4 regions of the Cytobacillus sp. FSL K6-0265 genome follow, and region 1 is predicted to be linked to each of the others. Evidence: riboswitches for the same ligand, from Rfam matches in the RefSeq annotation. Region 1 holds a riboswitch; each other region holds the start of a gene.

Region 1 (5,072 bases):
TAGTAACCAAACTTTTTTCAATATCTTCACCTCTTATTTTAATTGTTTATTTTTTCACCTTTGCGATATTTACTTCCTGGATGACCACTTGGTAAAAGAGGCGAGCCATGAGGAAAAAGCTTCTCTCTTAACGTGCCCTCTTTATATTCCTTTTTATATAAACCACGTTGTTGTAGAACCGGAATAACAAGCTCAATAAAATCCTCCAAATCTGATGGTGTTACTAAATGATTTAAATTAAAACCATCAACACCAGAGGCTTCAAACTGATATTGAATCTGGTCTGCTACTTCTGTTGGATTGCCGATAATTATGTTGTCTCTATCTAATCCTTCTAATTTAGAAATCGCTTCTTTAATCGATAGCTTTTTCTTTGCATCTTTCGTTAATGAAGCCGCTTTATAATGCCCATGCTCTGTAGCTTTAAATTCAAATGGGTTATCTAACTCATCCTGTGTATATTGTGCAACATTATAACCGCTTGCGCCCCCAAACTGTGCTTTCGCTGCATCCGCACTCCATAATCGGTTGTATTCAGCAAATTTTTCTTCCGCTTCTTCAGTTGTTTTACCTACAATGACTGTTAGAAAAGTAAATATTTTAATATCTTCCGGATTTCTGCCATATTCAGCCGCTTGTTTTCGAATGTCCTCTGTATAATGTCTTACTCTTTCAGGAGTGGGTCCACCTACAAATACACATTCCGCATGCTTTGCTGCAAAAGCACGCCCTTTAGGAGACGTACCTGCTTGATATAAAACAGGTGTTCTTTGTTGTGACGGCTCTGATAAATGCGGTCCTTCGACATCAAAATATTCTCCCTTATGGTGAATTTCATGGATTTTCTTACGGTCGATTAATACCCCTTTTTCTGTATCTTCGATCACCGCTCCATCTTCCCAGCTTGATTCCCACAGTTTATAAACGACATCCATATATTCATCAGCAATTTCATACCGCTTATCATGTTTAATCATATCTTTGAAACCAAAGTTTCTTGCCGCATTAGGAAGGTAAGAAGTAACAATGTTCCATGCCACTCTTCCTTTTGTCAAATGATCTAATGTAGAAAACCTTCTTGCCTGCCCAAAAGGTGGCTCATATGTTGTACTCACCGTTAATGCAAATGACAGATGCTCTGTCACTGCTGCCATGGCGGGAATAACAAACGCTCCATCATTAACAGGAAACTGTAATCCATCATTAATTGAAGGTTCTTTACTCTCTTTATACGTATCATAAACACCTAATACATCAGCAAAGAAGACAGCATCGAATTTCCCCTTCTCGAGAGTTTTGGCTAATTCCATCCAATAATGAATATCTTTATAGGCACGATGTCTTTTGGAATCTTTATGCTTCCATAGCCCATGAGAATTGTGCATTGCACTCGTCATTTCAAATGCATTCAATATTATTTGTTTATGGCTCATACTGCCATTACCTCCTATAACGCTTCTACAAAAGAAGCATAATAATGTATTTATCAATTGTGCTAAGAATGTTTATCGCTTTTGGTCGTCCAATCAGCCATAAAAAAACCTCTTCCCAAAAAGGAAGAGGTAACGTACGCTCATAAATATTTCATTCTCTTCCTATCTTTCAAGCTAACATGCTAGCTTGCTGGAATTGGCACAGTACTTCAATGCTAAGTCTGTTGCCGAGGCTTCGTAGGGCCAGTCCCTCCACCTCTCTAGATAGTGGTTATTTAATTGATATAGTAACTCTAAAATATTTAGAATCTTTTGTCAACATATTTTTTTGCTTATACTTCTTGATTTTCCAAGACCTTTTTCTTTAGGGCACGACGCAGTATCTTTCCAGTTGTATTCTTCGGCAATTCTTCTAAAAATTCTATAGAAGAAGGAATTTTGTATTTGGCTAATTTTTCTTTACAATAAGCCAATAAATCTGCCTCCGTCAAATCTGCATTTTTAGGTACAATATAGGCTAAAACTTTTTCTCCAGTATTTTGATCAGGTACACCTAATACAGCCGCTTCTACAATGTCAGGGTGGTCATAAAAAACCTCTTCTACTTCTCTTGGATACACATTATAGCCGCCAACAATGATCATATCTTTCTTACGGTCAACAATGTAGAAGTACCCTTCTTCGTCCTTTTTAGCAAGGTCACCTGTATATAACCAACCTTCCTTTAAGCAAGCAGCTGTTTCTTCAGGCATTTTGTAATATCCTTTCATAACATTTGGCCCTTTCACAACAAGCTCCCCTACTTCACCTACAGCAACTTCTTCACCTAATTCATTAACTACTTTATTTTCAACATGAATAATAGATGTGCCAATCGACCCCGGTTTTCGTGGACGATCTAGTGGATTAAAGCATGTGACTGGAGAAGCTTCTGATAAGCCATAGCCTTCAGAAATAACCACATTGAATTTCTTCTCGAAATTTTCTAACAACGCAACAGGAAGTGAAGCACCTCCAGAAATACATAATCTCATAGATTGGAAGACTTCAGGATTGCCTTCAGGATATTGATAAAGAAAATTATACATTGTAGGAACGCCGGCAAACACAGTTGGCTTGTATTTTTCCACTAAACGGAAAATTTCTTTTGGACTAAATTTAGGGTCTATTAAGATCGTTGCTCCACTTATAAGTGGGGCATTCAAAGCAACCGTTAAGCAAAACACGTGAAACATAGGCAATGTTGTAATTACTGTGTCACGTTCATTAATCTGCAAATAGTCCGCGACATCACTTGCATTACTATACAGATTACGATGAGTTAACATCGCTCCTTTAGGTTTACCAGTTGTTCCTGAGGTATAGAGTATGATCGCAACATCATCAGGAGTAACATCTGCATCAGCAAATGTAACATTTCCTTTGGCAACAACCTCTGAAAACGATTTCAATTTAGAGTACACCGACTTATCTTCCAATGTTGACAGTCCGTTTGATTGACCGGTTTCGCAGACAATATAATGCTTAATATCTGTTAATAAATGATGCATTTTTTCTGCTAATGGTAATAATTGCTCAAGCATAATCACCGCTTTTACATCGCCATCTTTTAAAATATAGCCAATTTCTTCAGGCGTATAGATAGGGTTTACCGGTATTACCTTTGCCCCTAGCTTTAACGCACCATATAAACTAATAACAAAATACGGCGAATTACCCAGTAGCAAGGCAATATGATCACCTTCTTTAATACCTAATGACGAAAGTCCAGAAGCAAACCTAGTTACTTGTTCATCAAGCTCAGCATATGTACTTGCTTGATCCATAAAATAATACGCATTCTTTTCTCCATTTTCTAAGGCAATCTTGTGAAGCTGACTTGTTAAATTCAAGTTTCTCCCTCTTTTCTGAATGAATAATCATTCATTTTTATAATATAAATTTTCTAAATTTATTATATTAAAAGAAATTTCAGGATTCAAGTAGTCTAGTGAGATCTACTTTGTTTTTTTCTTTATTAATCAAACAAAAAAGCATAAAAGCTTTTCATCCCCCAAACGGTGAAAATACTTTCATGCCTTAATAATCACAGACTGATACAGCTCTAGTACACTAAGTTAATAAAGTCTTCTAAAGTGATATTACCGAAATAATGTTTTATATTTACATCAGCTAGCGCCTTTTCAATTTCACTTTTTTCATAGCGGATGCCTTCTAACTTTTCTTCAATATCAGTTACATCTCCGACACCAAAGAAATCACCGTAAATTTTACATTCAATAATTTGCCCTTTTGTTACATTCAATCTAATGTCAATAGAACCTACTGGAAACCTTTTAGAATGCTCATAATCAAATTTTGGTGACTTGCCATAGTTCCAATCCCATTTTTGATATCTTTGTTCTGAGATTTTGTGGATTTCTTCCCAGTCTTTTTCGGTTAGACGATATTCACTTACTTCACTACCTTCAAATATATGTTGCAAAAGCAATTGTCTAAATTCTTCGATAGAAATTTTCTCAGTTAAAAATTCAGAGATGTTTGCTACCCGGCTGCGAATAGATTTGATTCCTTTTGATTCAATCTTATCCTTTTTCACTTTAAGTGCAGAGACAACGTTTTCAATTTCTGAATCAAGCATTAATGTTCCATGACTAAACATTCTCCCTTTTGTAGAGAACTGTGCATTTCCAGAAACCTTTCTCCCGTCTACTGTCAAATCATTTCTTCCACTTAATTCTGCATTTACACCTAACTTTTTTAGAGCAGTAATCACTGGTTCAGTGAATTTCAAGAAATTATGAAAGCTTTCACCATCATCCTTTGTAATGAAACTAAAGTTTAAATTACCAAGATCATGGTATACAGCACCACCACCAGATAAGCGGCGTACTACATGCAGTCCATTTTTCTCAACGTATTCTGTATTGATTTCTTCAATCGTATTTTGGTTTTTACCAATTATGATTGATGGTTTATTTATGTAGAACAATAGATATGATTCATTAATATCTAAATTTTTCAACGCATACTCTTCAATAGCTAAGTTAATGCGAGGATCTGTAATTCCTTGATTATCTATAAATTTCATGTTTCCACTCCTTTAAATTTCAAAAGTCATGCCAAAAGCGGCCAGACTAATCGGTCCTTTGTACTCTGTTAAAGCTTCATCCTTTAACGATTCTATATTACCATAATGGGGCAAATGGGTTAATAGCAGATGCTTCACTTTGGCTATTTGTGCTAACCGACCTGCATCGAAGCTATTCATATGTCCCGCATTTTGACCATCTTGATGTCCATAAAAATTACACTCACATAGAAGAAGATCCGCTTCGTGAGCGAAAGTTTCTAACTCTTCTTTATATGAGGTATCACCTGTGTAGACAATTACTTTATCATCAACTTTTATGCGCATGGCATAGCACAATACGGGATGATTGGTTTGTTGAAAGGTAATCGTGAACGGGCCAACTTCTAAAGGAAGACTTCCATTAATGGGTACACCTTCTGATATATTTTTATAATTTAACTTTTGAAATTCATATTCATTTTCATCATGCCCATAAATAGGGAGAATACTTGTCTTGTTTCCTAAGAATCCTTGAATTAATCGAGCGTGTTGTAGTACACCTATAT
Region 2 (5,072 bases), 2.3 Mb from region 1:
AAAGCATCAGCAACTTGGACGCCTCTTTCTTGTCGAATAAACGTATAATCATATATGCCGTTTGTCGGTTTTTGATTGATTACATCATCGTCTAATTGTTGCAGTTTAAAATAATCATGAGGGTTATGATAAATGGCTTGCAACACTGATGTAGCAGTTAAAAGCGCCACTTTCGACTGAACATGTCGAGAAGCAACCGTTTCAGAATCATCTAAGCCCATTAATTTAAGCAGTCTTCCTTCCGAATTGAATACAAATTTTATAGCATGAGGGATATCTAGTTCATCATCTAATAAATCTTCCTCACTCACCCGTAAGGACTCTTTAGATAATTGACTCCATACCTCTAGTCTACCACTCTTCTTTTTTACTTCAGCTACAAGCATATGGTCTTCCGTCATTCCTGCCAAAGTATAAATATCAATATCATCGGCTAAATGGGGTAATGATGTCACTAGCGTTTTGCTTACACCAAATGAATCCGAGGTAAGTACCTCCCCATTTGTGTGTACACCATAAATAAAATCCTCCAACTGATAAACATAGTGATAGCCATCGTCCCCATCGACAAATACGTCTTTATCATATTTCGCTATGACAGGAACCATGTGTAAATGGTTTAAATAAATCCGCTTCGCCTCTTCATTCGTAATCAGTTTTTTTGGATAGACTAGTTCAAAATCCATGCTTTCTCTTTCGACTGCACTTAATACACCATTACTCAGCATTGTAAAACTAATGCCGGAATGAGGAAGTTCCTTATTCAATCGTTCATCTTTGCGATTATATAAAATCATATGATATTCACCTAAGTCAATATATGCTGACAAATATAACCCATGTCTGAAAGTCGAATCATAGAACTTTTCTATAAACTGCTCTGCTTGCATGATCATAGCAAACTTACTCATTTCCCCTGGGATTTCATCCAGTTCATCTGTATAAATGAAAAATTCTGCCACGCCTAATTCATCCATACGAACCGAGCCAATTGACTCTCCCCAATCTTCCAGCAGGATATCATACACATTTTCTTCAAATTCCATCTGCTCCATAACTAAATCATCTGGATTGATTCCTTTAAAATAGATTTTAAGTTGTTCCATTATTAAGTGATTCAAAGCAGCTGTTCTCCTTTAGATATGATTTAATTAGTATACAGGAAATGAAAAGTTAACATTCAATCGTTTCTATTTTAAGGTTCTCTTTAATTCTTCCCATAATTATGACATCTTTAAATTCACCCTGGCTGAAATGAGCCTTATGCAAATAACCTTCTTGTCTAAAATGAAAAAGTTCATATAAAGCGATTGCCCTTATATTATCTGCACATACATCTAACTCTAATCTGATGAGCCCTAATTCTTCATCGGCTAGCTTTACTATTCGCTCAAGAAGCGTCTTACCAATCCCTTTCCCTTGTACTTCTTCATTAATTGAGATGGACACATTACCACTATACCTCAACTTTCCACTTCTCTCTTCTAAAGAGGCTATTCCCATAACATGACCGTTCCATTCTGCAACAAATACATGGTCTTGATGCGTAAGTCCTTCAATATAATCTTCAATATTTTTTAATCGCCCTGATGATAAGGCCATAGTCTGCTGAATAATAGAATCTTGCCTATGCATTTCATGAATATCTCTTGCATCATTTATATGTATCGGTCTAATCTTTATTTCTTCTCCCATATAAAAACTCCTTTTTTTGTAAAACTGTTCTGAATGAAAACTTATAAAACTTTATCTATTTACGAATGAACAATATAAAAAGTTCCTTACTGACATAATCACTACGATACAAAATATATATGAAAGGAGGCATCGAGATATTTAATCAGCATCTAAAGGAGGGTCATTTGCATATGCTTGCTTTGTTCAGTCTATTTCTAATTGTCGGTTACAGTTTCTTTTTCTTTATTAGTGCCGTTAGAAAAAACAAAGATATAGCTACCCAATATTCTAAATGTATTCCCATGGTGGTTGGTATGACAAGTAGTTTAACAATCGGTTTAATTATATCTGTATGGTTACCAGAAATGGCGAAAGCAACTGTATTATCTATTCTCATTAGCGCTGTCATTGCCGTTTTTATAGGACTGCCGTTTAAAACAAACGGACTCGTTGAAGCTCAAGCGTCAAGTCTCATGGGAAGTATGATGGGGGCAATGCTAGGCATCATGTTAGTACCAAGTGAAGTTACATTTATGATCATTAGCATGGATTTGATTTATTTAATTAGTATTTTTGCCATGATGCTTCTCATGCACAAAAAACATTCATTAAAGGAAGCATTGAAAACTCGACCTCTTCCCTTCTATCTAACATTCTTATTAAGCATCGCCATTATCTGTGCATCGGGCATTCATCAAGAAGTGAGGAACCCAATTCATCCGATAGAAGAAAACACCCCACAGGTAGAACACCATCACTAATTTTTTGAATAATTTTAATTACATTATTGACTTTTCATGTAATAGATAATATTATGAATATAATTTAATAAAGCATTTTCTCTTATAAAGAGCGGCTGAGGGACTGGCCCTGCGACGCCCGGCAACCATTCATATACCCATATGAACAGGTGCTAAATCCTGCAAAATACTTTTTGGTATTTTGATATATGAGAGAGGTTACTACTATTCTAGTATATTTATGCCTCTCATGATGAGAGGCATTTTTGTTTTTTATTATCACATCAAAGAGAAACGAGGAGAGGAAATGACTGCAACAATCGTTAAAGGGGCGCCTGGATATTATTTATTAGATTCAGGTATCTTAACAGAACTCCCCAACCTACTTAAAGAAATTTCTGTTTCCAAATACCATATAATAACCGGTAAAAAAGCTTGGCAAGCCGTACAGCCATACTTGCCTAAGGAAGTAATCGATCACAACATTCGCCTTCATTACATAGATGGTCACACTACTTTAAAAAAGGTCCATGCCATCCAAGAAGTATTAACAAATGATGGTGCTAATGGCGTAATTGGGATTGGTGGTGGAACAGCATTGGATATAACAAAAGCAGTTGCGATTGAAGCATCAGTTCAATCCATTCTTATACCGACAATCGCTGCAACCTGTGCCGCATGGACACCATTAAGTGTTTTTTATAATGAAGAAGGAAGCTTTACTCATTATACCGAGTTTCCTATTGCGACAACCCTCGTATTGGTTGAACCTGAAATCATTGCTAAAGCGCCTCTTGCTTATTTAAAAGCAGGAATCGGGGATACATTAGCCAAGTTTTATGAAGCTGAAGCCCTAATTGAAAGTTTTTATCCTGAAGAAACACTACCTGTGCCTAAACAAATTTCTCAATTTTCAGCCAAAATTTGTCGAGAGACATTGCTTAATGATGGGGAAGCCGCACTACAAGCAGTAGCCCAAAACGAAACCTCACCAGCACTTATTCGAGTGATTGAAACGATTATCATGACTGGGGGGATGGTCGGTGGATTCGGCGAAAAGGCAGGGAGAATTGCTGGTGCCCATTCACTTCACAACGGACTAACCGTTGCGGATACGGTCCATGACTTTCTCCATGGGGAATTAGTCGCTTACGGGATACTTGGTCAATTGGCCATCGAAGAAAAATGGACAGAAATTGATTACCTTCTTCCGTTTTATGAGAGCTGGCAATTGCCAAGTAGCCTCTCTGCTCTAAATATAGATGTGAATGATGAGCGATTCATTAAGACAATTGTGAAAAAGGCTATACGCCCAACTGAATCTATTCACTTGATGAAAAACGAGATAAATGAACAATCTGTTTTACAAGCACTTCAATTATTAGAAGTACAAAATAAACAAAAGGGAGTTCGATCATCATGAAAAAATGGTTATTAACAGGTACATTCTTATTATCTTTAACAGGCTTAGCTGCATGTGGTAGTGATGAAACCAGCAACTCTACAGAAGGATTATATGACGATGAAGAATTAGTCATTGGTGTCACTGCAGGTCCACATGAGCAAATCTTAGAAAAAGTAATTGAATTAGCTAAAGAAGAAGATATCAATATTAAACCACAAGTTTTTACTGATTATGTGATGCCAAATGTCGCATTAGCTGAAAAAGAGATTGACTTAAACATTTTTCAAACAGAGCCTTATTTTAATGCATTTAAAGAAGATAGAAATTTAGATTTAGTTAAATCTTTTGATACCGTTTCATTCCCAATGGGCATCTATGCACTCGATGTAAAAGATGTCGCTGAATTAAAAGACGGCGCAAAAATCGGTCTACCGAGTGACCCAACAAATAGTGGCCGGGCACTATTACTTTTTGAAAAAGCTGGATTAATCGAATTAGATCCTGAAACAGGTATCAATTCAACTGTACGTGATATCGAAAAAAACAATGGCAACTATGAATTTATTGAACTTGACTCTGCCCAAATCGCTCGACAACTAGAAGAGTTAGACGCTGCTGCAATTAACACAAACTTTGCGATTGAAGCTGGTTTTGTCCCTTCTAAAGACGCTATCTTTATCGAGCCTAAAGATTCACCTTACGTAAACCACGCTGCTGTCCGTACGGAGAATAAAGATGATGAAATTCTTGAAAAATTAGCTGAAATCTACCGCAGTGAAGAAATTGAAAAGTTTGTTGAAGAGGAATTTGACGGTTCAGTTATCGTCTCTTGGTAAACTGATCAAAAATGAGCGTTACGGAGGGAGTATCAAATCATGATAGAGCTTAAAAATATAACCAAAACCTTTACAGGAAAACAAGGAAACATCCATGCATTAAAGGATGTTTCACTATCAGTGAATCAAGGAGAAATCTACGGGGTTATCGGATACAGCGGCGCTGGTAAAAGTACATTAATTCGCTGTGTGAACTTACTTGAAAAACCTGATAGTGGTTCTGTAAAAGTAAATGGGGTGGATTTAACCACGCTGACATCAGGAAAACTCCGTGAAGCAAGAAGTCATATCGGCATGATTTTTCAAGGGTTTAACTTATTAAAAACCGCAACAGTTTATGATAATATTGCGATTCCTCTTAAACTAACAGGATTAGATAAGAAAGAAGTAAAGAGTCGAGTGAATAAATATTTA
Region 3 (5,072 bases), 2.2 Mb from region 1:
ACATTTTAAATATTGGTCGTTACAAACTTGGTGTAGGTGCAGTAGGGGGTTCTAAGCATGCCTTTAAATTAGGGGTCACTTATGCTAACCAACGTCAACAATTCAGTACGCCTATTTCTGCCTTTAATTTAACGAAGGAAAAATTCGGAACAATGGCAAGTAAAATTTATGCAGCTGAAAGCTCTGTCTACCGTACAGTGGGTCTATTTGATGACAGAATGAGTCAACTGAGTGATGAAGAAGTCAAAGACGGTAAAGAAGTAGCGAAGTCTATAGCTGAATATGCAATAGAATGCTCACTAAATAAGTTCTTCTCTACAGAAGTTCTAGATTATGTAGTGGATGAGGCGGTTCAATTACATGGTGGTTATGGCTTTATGGCAGAATACGAAGTGGAAAGAGCTTACCGTGATTCTAGAATCAACCGGATCTTTGAAGGAACAAACGAAATCAACCGTCTTTTAGTACCAGGAACGTATGTTAGAAAAGCAATGAAAGGTGAACTGCCTTTATTCGAAAAAGCAATGGCACTTCAAGAGGAATTGATGATGATGATGCCAGAAGAGCCGGGGACTGAAGCATTAGAGCAAGAAAAATATCTTGTAAAGAATGCTAAGAAAATCGCATTACTTGCAGCAGGTTTAGGTGCACAAAAATACGGAAAAGCCTTGGATAAAGAGCAAGAAGTTCTTGTAAACATTGCTGATCTTGTTTCTTACGCCTATTCTATGGAATCTACGGTTCTACGTACGGAAAAAGCCATTGTAAAAGACGGATTAGAAAAAGCTGAGCAAAAGTTATTGTACACACAAATTTTCTGTCAGGAAGCATTTAATCAAATTGAGCTAATTGCGAAAGAAACTTTAGTAGGTGTGGAAGAAGGAGATACATTACGTATGATGCTTTCAGCGCTTAAGAAGTTTACGAGACATACCCCAACAAATGTAATTGCGAAAAAACGTCAAGTGGCTGAGAAAATTATTGAAGCTGAAAGGTTCGTAGTATAATATTTCACTGGAATGAGATGAAGGATAGTAACCCTATTTACTTCAACTATTTGCGAAGTTATAACTTGAGGCTCAAGAACGAATTTGAGCCTCTTTGTTTTGTTTTTAATATGATAATAATTACAATTCATCGTTATGAAAATAAAAAGAAATATGTTATGCTAATGAAACGATAGTATTCATGAATAGAGGTATGATAAAATAGGTGGTGAAAAAAACATGGCACTTACTTTCTATTGGTATCCTAAATGTGGTACTTGCCGAAAAGCGAAAAAATGGCTAGATGAACATGAAATAGCCTATGAAGCGATACATATAGTGGAAAATCCTCCATCCCGCAAGGAAATAGAAGATTTATACAAAAAGAGCGGGTTAGAACTGAAAAAGTTTTTCAATACGAGCGGTCAAAAGTATCGTGAGTTAGGATTAAAAGACCGAGTGAAAACTGCCTCAGAGTCTGAACTGTTGGATTTATTAGCATCTGATGGGATGTTAATTAAACGCCCATTAACAACAAACGGAACGAAAGTCACAGTTGGATTTAAAGAGCCGGAGTTTGAACAAAATTGGCTGTAAATGGTGGATGAGCTTTATACGTTTTAAACGATCGTTTATACGGTCATTAAAATAAACAATTTCCTAAATTAATGGAGGTATGAAACATGAGCACACCTAAAGAGTTACGTTATTCAGAAGAACACGAGTGGGTAAAAACAGAAGGAGATAAAGTTCGTATTGGTATTACATACTTTGCTCAATCAGAACTTGGAGATATCGTATTTGTTGAGCTTCCAGAAGTAGGAGATGAAGTAACTGCTGATGAACCATTTGGTAGCGTAGAATCTGTTAAAACAGTTTCTGAGTTATATGCACCAATTAGTGGTAAAATCGTTGAGATTAACGAAGAACTTAGCGATAGTCCAGAATTTGTGAATGAATCTCCTTACGAGAAAGCATGGATGATTGTTGTTGAGCCATCCGATGCAAGTGAAATTGACAAGCTCATGACAGCTGAACAATATGAAGAAATGACAAAAGAAGATTAATTGCCGTTAAAATAGAGGAGGTCAAATCATTACATGGTTTGACCTTTTTCTAAATTTTTATATAAACATGATGAGTGCTGAAAAGTGTTCAAATGTAAGAATGCATTATATTATAAAATATATAAACGATATATATTAGGTGATGAGCATGCATGTAGAATCTGGCAACAAAGTGATTATTGTTGAAGGTAAATCTGACAAACGTAAAGTGAAAGGGATCATCAGAGAACCTGTAGAGATCTTATGTACAAATGGGACGATTGGCACATCGAAGTTGGATGAATTAATTGATTACTTAATAGGTAAGGAAGTCTATATATTAGTCGATGCTGACGCATCAGGAGAAAAACTCCGTAAACAATTTAAGAGAGAGTTACCAGAGGCAGAGCATATCTATATTGATAAAATGTATCGTGAAGTCGAGGCGGCACCCGCACATCATTTAGCGACAGTCTTAATAAGTGCAAATATAGATATATATACCGAGTATTTAGATAAAGGATGATAACATGATTGAATGGTCAAACAATGACTTAAATGATTTGATCGCACAGGAGCAATCTGGCTTATTTTATTTATTTACTCCTATGTGTGGGACATGTCAAGTTGCTGGGAAAATGTTGACAATTACTGAGCAAATGTTGAAGAACCTTCCCATAGGTAAAGCCGACTTGAATTTTTTGCCACAAGTAGCAGAAAAATATGAAATTGAAAGTGTACCATGTTTACTTGTGTTTAAAAAAGGAGAGTTAGTTGATAAGCTATATGCTTTCCATTCCGTACCTTATTTACTTGAGCAAATTCAATCATATGAATTACAGTCTCAATTTTAAAACCACTTATTGTTCAGGAATAAGTGGTTTTTTTATGCTTTAAAGTTGGGGGATTTTACGTGAAGTCTACCTTGCTCATTTTAGACAGAGAAGCCATTGGCAATATCTCTTTTCTGTCGATAGGTCTAGCTTTTGACATATTTCTCGGGAAATAGGTGTGAAGGTTGTTGGAAATGAAATGTTCTGTCAGTTAAAGTCGACAGTTAGGAGAAGGAATTCATTTTTTGGAACAGAATAATAGAATGTAAGACGTGGCAGGAGGTGGTTTCAATAGAGGAACTCATTTACCATTTCAATCAATCCTTAAGAGTAAACGATCATATTTTAACGATGTTAAAGGAACCTATAAGAATTCGAGTAGAATTAGAACAAAACCTATTGTATTTTACATTAGACCGGAAAAAGCTGTTAATTAAACATACTCGGCCATTGAAAAGTTATCATATCCACATTCAAACTACTGCTAATCATTTTTATCCATTGCTTCAAGGACGTACGAGTCTAAAGAAGAAAGTGGATGAAAAGCATATCATTCTTAAATCTACTTTTAGACAATTATTGAAATTAGATGCGATTTTCTTATTAAATCAGCAATAATCATAAATATATATATCAAATGTCCTAAAAAAAAGATTGACTTCCCAAAAAAAGGTTGTTATTCTATCCTTAGAATAATTAGAAAATTAAATATTCTTATCGAGAGTGGTGGAGGGACTGGCCCTATGAAACCCGGCAACCGGTTGTTTAATACACGGTGCTAATTCCAGCAGAGCATAAAAGCTCTGGTAGATAAGAAGAGATGATAACCCCTCTTCTTTGTGAAGAGGGGTTTTGGTCGTCTTTTCTTTCCAATTAAAAAAGAGGAGAGATGTAAAATGGCAGAAAAAGAAAAGCAATTGCGATTTGAAACAATTGGTGTGCATGGTGGGCTAAAACCTGATCCAGTAACAGGGGCAAGAGCGGTGCCAATCTATCAAAATAATGCTTATCAATTCGAAAATACAGAGCATGCACAAGACTTATTTGGCCTAAAAGAAACAGGATATATTTATTCTCGTATTCATAACCCAACGGTTACTGTGTTTGAAGAAAGAGTAGCATTGTTGGAAGGGGGAACAGGTGCATTAGCATTAGCAAGTGGTCAAGCAGCCATTTACTTAGCTCTTCTTAATATTGTTCAAGCGGGCGATGAAATTGTAGCTGCCTCTAATTTATATGGAGGTACATATAATTTATTTACAGTCACTTTACCAAAGTTCGGCATCTATGTCAGGCTTATAGATATTAATAATGAAGAGGAACTACGAGCAGCAATCAATGAAAAGACACGAGCTGTATTTGCTGAAACCATTGGTAATCCGAGTTTACAAGTACTAGATATTGAAGCTGTTGCAAATATCGCCCATGAAAATGGTGTACCGTTAGTGGTTGATAACACATTTGCAACTCCTTATCTGTGTCGACCAATTGAGCATGGCGCAGACATTGTTGTTCATTCTGCAACGAAATGGTTACTTGGGAATGGGACGACAATGGGAGGAGTCATTGTTGACGGTGGTAAATTTGATTGGAATTCAGAGAAGTATCCAGGATTAAGTCAGCCAGATTCGAGTTATAATGATTTAGTATATAGTGAGGCACTTGGTCCTGTCGCGTATATTACAAAAGCGAGAGTGCAACTTCTAAGAGATTTAGGACCAGCCTTAAGTGCCCAAAGTGCTTTTCAATTCACTTTAGGTTTAGAAACGTTAACCGTTCGAATGAAAGAACATATTGCGAATACGAAGAAAATTGTGCAATATTTAAATAATCACCCTGCTGTTAATTGGGTACTTTATCCGGGCGATGAAAACCATCCTAATAAAGAATTAGCAGATAAATATTTAGCTAAAGGGGCAGGGGCAGTTGTCGTTTTTGGCATATCGGGTGGCCGAGAAGCAGGTGCTAAGGTTATTAATTCGGTTGAGCTCTTCGCGCATGTAGCGAATGTAGGTGATGCAAAAAGTCTTATTATACATCCAGCGAGCACAACACATCAACAACTTAATCAAGAGGGGTTAAAACAAGCTGGTGTACCTGAAGACTTAATTCGATTATCAATTGGAATTGAGAACGTAGAAGATTTAATCGATGATCTTGAATCTGCTATTGAAGCGGCAACGGGTATTGCTTCATTAAATATAAGG
Region 4 (5,072 bases), 350 kb from region 1:
CTCGTACTTTGTAAGAAACCAATCGTTGATGTAAACGGTGTATAAGGAACAAGTCCAAAACCAGAGCCAATAATGGTGGAAATTGAAGTAATCATCATTGAGCCTTTAAACTCTTTTTTGGCTGCTCTTCTTTGTAGAAGCTTTTCAGCAGCGTTAATAGATGCAAATGTATTACTTAAATTTAATAACACAGCAACAAACGTGACAACGACAATTCCTATTTCAAGATTAGGAGCTCCTAACGGAAAAAGTTGAAAAGGTGCCGATGTTGTCATCCCAGCGCCATCATTACCAAACAATAAGACATAACCGAGCCAGCCTCCTAAAAGGCCAATTAAGATAGAAAAATTGCTAATAAGTTGATTACCTTTCATTTTTAATGTAGCGACAATCAGCGCTAATACTACAGAATAAAGACTTATTCCTATGTCAATGACGCCAGTTGAAGTCATCTTTAACATACCTTCAAAGAAGATAAACATTAATTGAAAGGTAAGCAAAAATAAATATACAGTCATTACCATCGGACTAAAGATGGCTTGCAATAATGAAAAACCACCACAAGCGATCAGCAAAATGGTCACTAGACTAGCTAAAATAATACCAGTAACAATTCCACCACCAATACGTTCTAATCCAATATTAAGCGCTTGTGCTGAAAGCCCAAGATTTAGGATAATTCCCCATAGCAACCCTGAATGCCCTTCCATAATCGGGAAACGATGGCCTTTCCATCCTTGAAGTATACAAGTAATACCTGTAAGTATGAGTGATGCTCTAATCATCATTGCCATCGTTTCACTAGATAGCTCAAATGCATTGGCAATGGAAATCGGAATGACAACAGTATTAGCAAAGATAAAAAAGACCCATTGAACGGAAGAAACCATTGTCATTGATGAAATAAACTTTTTCAATCTGTACACCACTTTCTACGTTATTCATTTTCACATCTACTAGTATAATTCATTTTAAAAGAAAAAAAGCCTTCAAAAAAAGAATTATGGAAAACGAAATAGGTTGAAGCCATTCTAACATATACGTATTCATACAAATAATAACCCTCTCCATATATGAAGAGGGGCATGTTTTAGTGATTATTTTTATCTTTTAAATGATAATGCTTTTTTCGCTAAATTGGTTATAACTACATCATCCATAGGAGGATTGTGCAGCCCAGCTCGCACATCACGGAAATAACGTTGCAGAGGATTTTTTTGTTGCAAGCTTTGTGCACCAACTATTCTCATTGCCCAATCGACCACTTTATTGGCACTGTTAGAGACAAGATGTTTGATTGCTCCAAGTTCAGCTCCTAATTCTCCTCGTTTATTCGGTTCATTATCCCAGCGATCGGCTATAGAATAGAGAGCTGTACGCGCTTTTAGTAGCTCGAGTTCCATTTCTCCAATTTTACGTTGCACTTCTGGTACTTCACTAATTGGACCTGGTAGACTATTAGGTTGATATTCAGAAGCGAAAATAATAGCATAGTTCCGAGCAGCAATAGCAACGCCAATAAAACAGGCAGCTGAATGTAGTAACCACGCATTAGGTATCGCATAAAAATTAGCATCTTCTATTTCTACTAATGCCTCTTCTTCTACAATTACATTCTCTAATACGAGATCATCACTGCGTGTACCTCGCATCCCTAACATACTCCAAGTTGGTTCCACTATCAAACCAGGATTCTCATGTGGTACAAGGAATATGCCAATTTCGCCCGAATCGTCAATCGTTGCTGTAATAAGAGAAAAATCTAATCCAGGTGCCATCGAAGCAAAAGACTTTCTTCCATTTAAAATCCATTGCGTTCCTTTTTTTACCGCAGTCGTCGCTGGTCGTCCACCACGGGTTGGACTGCCGGTTGCTGTCTCTGTTGCACAGCGGTTAATCAATTTCTTATCTTTAATAACCGTTTCGCATAACTTGGCAAACTGTTCTTCCTTCCATTTCCGTTTTACCCTTAAATCATAGATAACACCTAAGTGCCAACCAATACATAATGCCGTAGACGCATCACCTTGAGCAATCCTTTCTTGTATTAATAAATATTCATATAAGGAAATCTCTTTACCACCATACTCTTTCGGAATCGTCAGACTTAAATAATTTGATTGTTTCAATTCTTCAAAATTATTGAAGGGGAATTCTGCATTTTCATCAATCTTTTGCGCCCTCTTACTAAATCCTTCTGCTAATATCGCAGCTTTATGAAATAATTCTTCTTGTTGAGCCGTCTTAATAAATGGTCGAGCGAGTTGTTCAGCTAAATACGCTTCTTTAGATGAAGCTGTTATTGTGCTCATAGAATCAGTCCTCTCTATCTTTAGATAAGATTTATAGGATAAATAAATATAGTAAAGGCTCCATCCTCCTTTACTATATTTATTGTTACAATTTATTATCTCTTATCTACATATTTAGTTAATTTATCGCCACCAATTTGAATGATTTGCACCAATACAACGAGAACAACTACTGTGGTGATCATAATGACATTATCATAGCGATAGTAACCGAAACGTATCGCTAAATCACCAATACCACCGCCGCCAATAATACCTGCCATTGCGGAATAACCAATTAAACTAATAGTCGTAATCGTTAATCCTTGAACAATTCCAGGTTTCGCTTCTGGGACAAGGATTTCTTTAATAATCATCCAAGGGGAAGCGCCTACTGCTACTGCGGATTCAATGACCCCTTTATCTATTTCTCTTAAAGATGTTTCTACCAATCTTGCAAAAAAGGGAATCGCTGCCACGGATAATGAGACAGAAGCAGCTGTAGGACCAATCGTTGAACCTGCAATTAATTTTGTTAACGGCAATAGAGCTACTAACAAAATAATATAAGGAATCGAGCGGATCAAATTGACAATCCAACCAGTAACCGCATTTACAAATCTATTTTTTAAGAACAATCCTTCGTCGGTAACGAATAATAAGATCCCTAGTGGAAGACCTAGTATAAGTGCCGCAACTAAAGAGATGGCGACCATATAAATTGTTTGTAATACAGCTGTATTTAGTTCAGGAAGTAACGCCTGAATGGACTCAAGCAACATGTTCAACTACCTCCATATTCTGTGTTCTATCTTGAATATATTGTATAGCTCTTTCTATTTCAGGTATTTCGCCAGTCAACTCCATAATAAAAATACCTAGTGGCACTTCTTGAATATATTCAATCTTGCCGTGAAGAATATTCCCTTTTACTTTGAATGTTTGGAACAGTTCAGAAACAACAGATTCTTCTGCTATTGCACCTTTAAACTGAATCTTGATGATCGTCCCCTTCCTGTTTTCAATCAATTGCTGTGGTAAGTCAAATTGAAGAACACTTTGAATAAAGTCTCTTGTAAGTGGTTCAACTGGGTTCGCAAATATATCATACACCGGTCCTTCTTCTATGACCTTTCCATCTTGCATAACAGCTAATCTATGGCAAATCTCTTTGACTACTTCCATCTCATGAGTGATAAGTACGATGGTTAAGCCTAGTTTCTTATTAATCGATTTTAATAGGTTTAAGATCGACTTTGTTGTTTTTGGATCTAAGGCTGAAGTGGCTTCATCGCAAAGTAAAACCTTTGGATCATTAGCAAGTGCTCTGGCAATTCCTACCCTTTGCTTTTGACCACCACTTAATTGTGCGGGATACTGATGAATTTTATCTGCTAAACCGACTAATTCTAATAGTTCTTTCACCCTCTTATCTATTTCTTTCGGGCTTTTCCCTGCCGCTTTTAAAGCAAAGGCAATATTCTCATATACCGTCTTCGAACTTGCTAAATAAAAATGTTGAAAAATCATACCTATCTTCTGCCTTGCTTTTCGTAATTCTTTACTTGTTAAGGCCGTTAAATCAACGCCATCAATTTTCACTTCACCAGATGTTGGTCTCTCCAATAAATTAAGACAACGTAATAAAGAGCTTTTCCCAGCTCCACTATAACCAATAATCCCGTATATTTCCCCTTCTTTAATGGAAAGAGATACATTGTCAACGCCTATTACTTGCTTTTTTTTGCTTTTATAAATTTTCACTAAATGATTGACTTCAATCATTTACCTCACCCTCCCTCAGGTCCTCTACAACATAAAATGAGCCTCTTTCACTTTGAAAGAGGCTCAACAAATGATTGTTATTAAACCTTATCTTTCAGAATGAAATCATTCTGCAGGATTTAGCACCTTCCCTTTAAAAGGAGGTTGCCGGACATCTTCGGGCCTGGTCCCTCAGTCTCTCTCGATAAGAATCATATTCAATTTATTGTATTGCTTTGATAAAGGAAATTTTATCGGGTATTGATTTAATTGTCAATAGTATTTTGATTATTAATACATTTACTTATTTTCCTCTTCGTTTAAACAGAAAGATAAATAAAGTTGTTCCTAATAAAACAATGTTTAGGTCCACATACAAGATGATGGCTGACGTTGAGAATTTCTCTTTACTAGGTTACGTCCCTCACCACCAAGCATATCTGCAAACCCTTGCAGTGGTTCAAAATCTCCATTTAGGCATGTCAACATCTGTGTTCCTTCATTGCCATTTAGCAGTTGGAACCCTTCTCTCCTAGGAAACATGTGATTAGCTTCAGAAGTTTCACTAAAAAGCTTTGAGCAAGTATCGATTCTGACTTAGTCTCAGCAAATGCTGGTAAACTATCATCACCCTGTATCCATTGTAGATATTCTTCTGTTGTAGGATTTTGTTCTACATAAGGAAATATCCAGGCACTTGTTTGCGTTGTTTCGTTATATATTCATTAGCAATCTCTCATTTGCATGAGGATCGGCATGCATAAAGTAACTTATTGAGATTTCATGTTACATTCTTTCAATCTTTTCAATATCGATCACATCCTTTAAATATACGTTTTAATCTCATATTCTTCGTACTTCTCATTTAGCCATTCCGTATATTCAGTTGAAAGCTTAGACTCTATTAAAGTCTCTTTTATTTCTGCTTTCGCATCTTCGTAATTGGCTGCTTTCGATTCTTTATGATCTGTTACTTTAATAATGTGATAACCATATTCTGTTTTTACTGGATCACTC

The links. Region 1 has a riboswitch for S-adenosylmethionine ahead of MHH73_RS07620 (LLM class flavin-dependent oxidoreductase). Riboswitches for the same ligand answer to the same signal wherever they lie in the genome.
Region 2: another riboswitch for S-adenosylmethionine. It lies ahead of MHH73_RS18935 (iron-containing alcohol dehydrogenase family protein); the one in region 1 lies ahead of MHH73_RS07620 (LLM class flavin-dependent oxidoreductase).
Region 3: another riboswitch for S-adenosylmethionine. It lies ahead of MHH73_RS18635 (O-acetylhomoserine aminocarboxypropyltransferase/cysteine synthase family protein); the one in region 1 lies ahead of MHH73_RS07620 (LLM class flavin-dependent oxidoreductase).
Region 4: another riboswitch for S-adenosylmethionine. It lies ahead of MHH73_RS05785 (methionine ABC transporter ATP-binding protein); the one in region 1 lies ahead of MHH73_RS07620 (LLM class flavin-dependent oxidoreductase).

What each region holds. Positions count from the first base shown of each region.
Region 1 is NZ_JBBOPE010000001.1:1,468,115-1,473,186, reverse strand. Features, by position in the region: gene MHH73_RS07625 (MetQ/NlpA family ABC transporter substrate-binding protein) at 1-30, opposite strand, end outside; gene MHH73_RS07620 (LLM class flavin-dependent oxidoreductase) at 39-1,433, opposite strand; SAM riboswitch class I at 1,593-1,704, opposite strand; gene MHH73_RS07615 (fatty acid--CoA ligase family protein) at 1,766-3,325, opposite strand; gene MHH73_RS07610 (lipoate--protein ligase) at 3,538-4,524, opposite strand; gene MHH73_RS07605 (MBL fold metallo-hydrolase) at 4,537-5,072, opposite strand, start outside.
Region 2 is NZ_JBBOPE010000001.1:3,722,219-3,727,290, forward strand. Features, by position in the region: gene MHH73_RS18920 (hypothetical protein) at 1-1,121, opposite strand, end outside; gene MHH73_RS18925 (GNAT family N-acetyltransferase) at 1,174-1,695, opposite strand; gene MHH73_RS18930 (hypothetical protein) at 1,869-2,438, shown strand; SAM riboswitch class I at 2,518-2,633, shown strand; gene MHH73_RS18935 (iron-containing alcohol dehydrogenase family protein) at 2,725-3,840, shown strand; gene MHH73_RS18940 (MetQ/NlpA family ABC transporter substrate-binding protein) at 3,837-4,658, shown strand; gene MHH73_RS18945 (methionine ABC transporter ATP-binding protein) at 4,698-5,072, shown strand, end outside.
Region 3 is NZ_JBBOPE010000001.1:3,682,470-3,687,541, reverse strand. Features, by position in the region: gene MHH73_RS18665 (acyl-CoA dehydrogenase family protein) at 1-1,007, shown strand, start outside; gene MHH73_RS18660 (arsenate reductase family protein) at 1,227-1,583, shown strand; gene gcvH (glycine cleavage system protein GcvH) at 1,670-2,053, shown strand; gene MHH73_RS18650 (toprim domain-containing protein) at 2,196-2,558, shown strand; gene MHH73_RS18645 (thioredoxin family protein) at 2,563-2,886, shown strand; gene MHH73_RS18640 (hypothetical protein) at 3,148-3,483, shown strand; SAM riboswitch class I at 3,577-3,682, shown strand; gene MHH73_RS18635 (O-acetylhomoserine aminocarboxypropyltransferase/cysteine synthase family protein) at 3,762-5,072, shown strand, end outside.
Region 4 is NZ_JBBOPE010000001.1:1,121,441-1,126,512, reverse strand. Features, by position in the region: gene MHH73_RS05800 (uracil/xanthine transporter) at 1-917, opposite strand, end outside; gene MHH73_RS05795 (acyl-CoA dehydrogenase family protein) at 1,104-2,312, opposite strand; gene MHH73_RS05790 (methionine ABC transporter permease) at 2,408-3,073, opposite strand; gene MHH73_RS05785 (methionine ABC transporter ATP-binding protein) at 3,063-4,076, opposite strand; SAM riboswitch class I at 4,161-4,267, opposite strand; gene MHH73_RS05780 (hypothetical protein) at 4,419-4,544, opposite strand; gene MHH73_RS05775 (peptidylprolyl isomerase) at 4,880-5,072, opposite strand, start outside.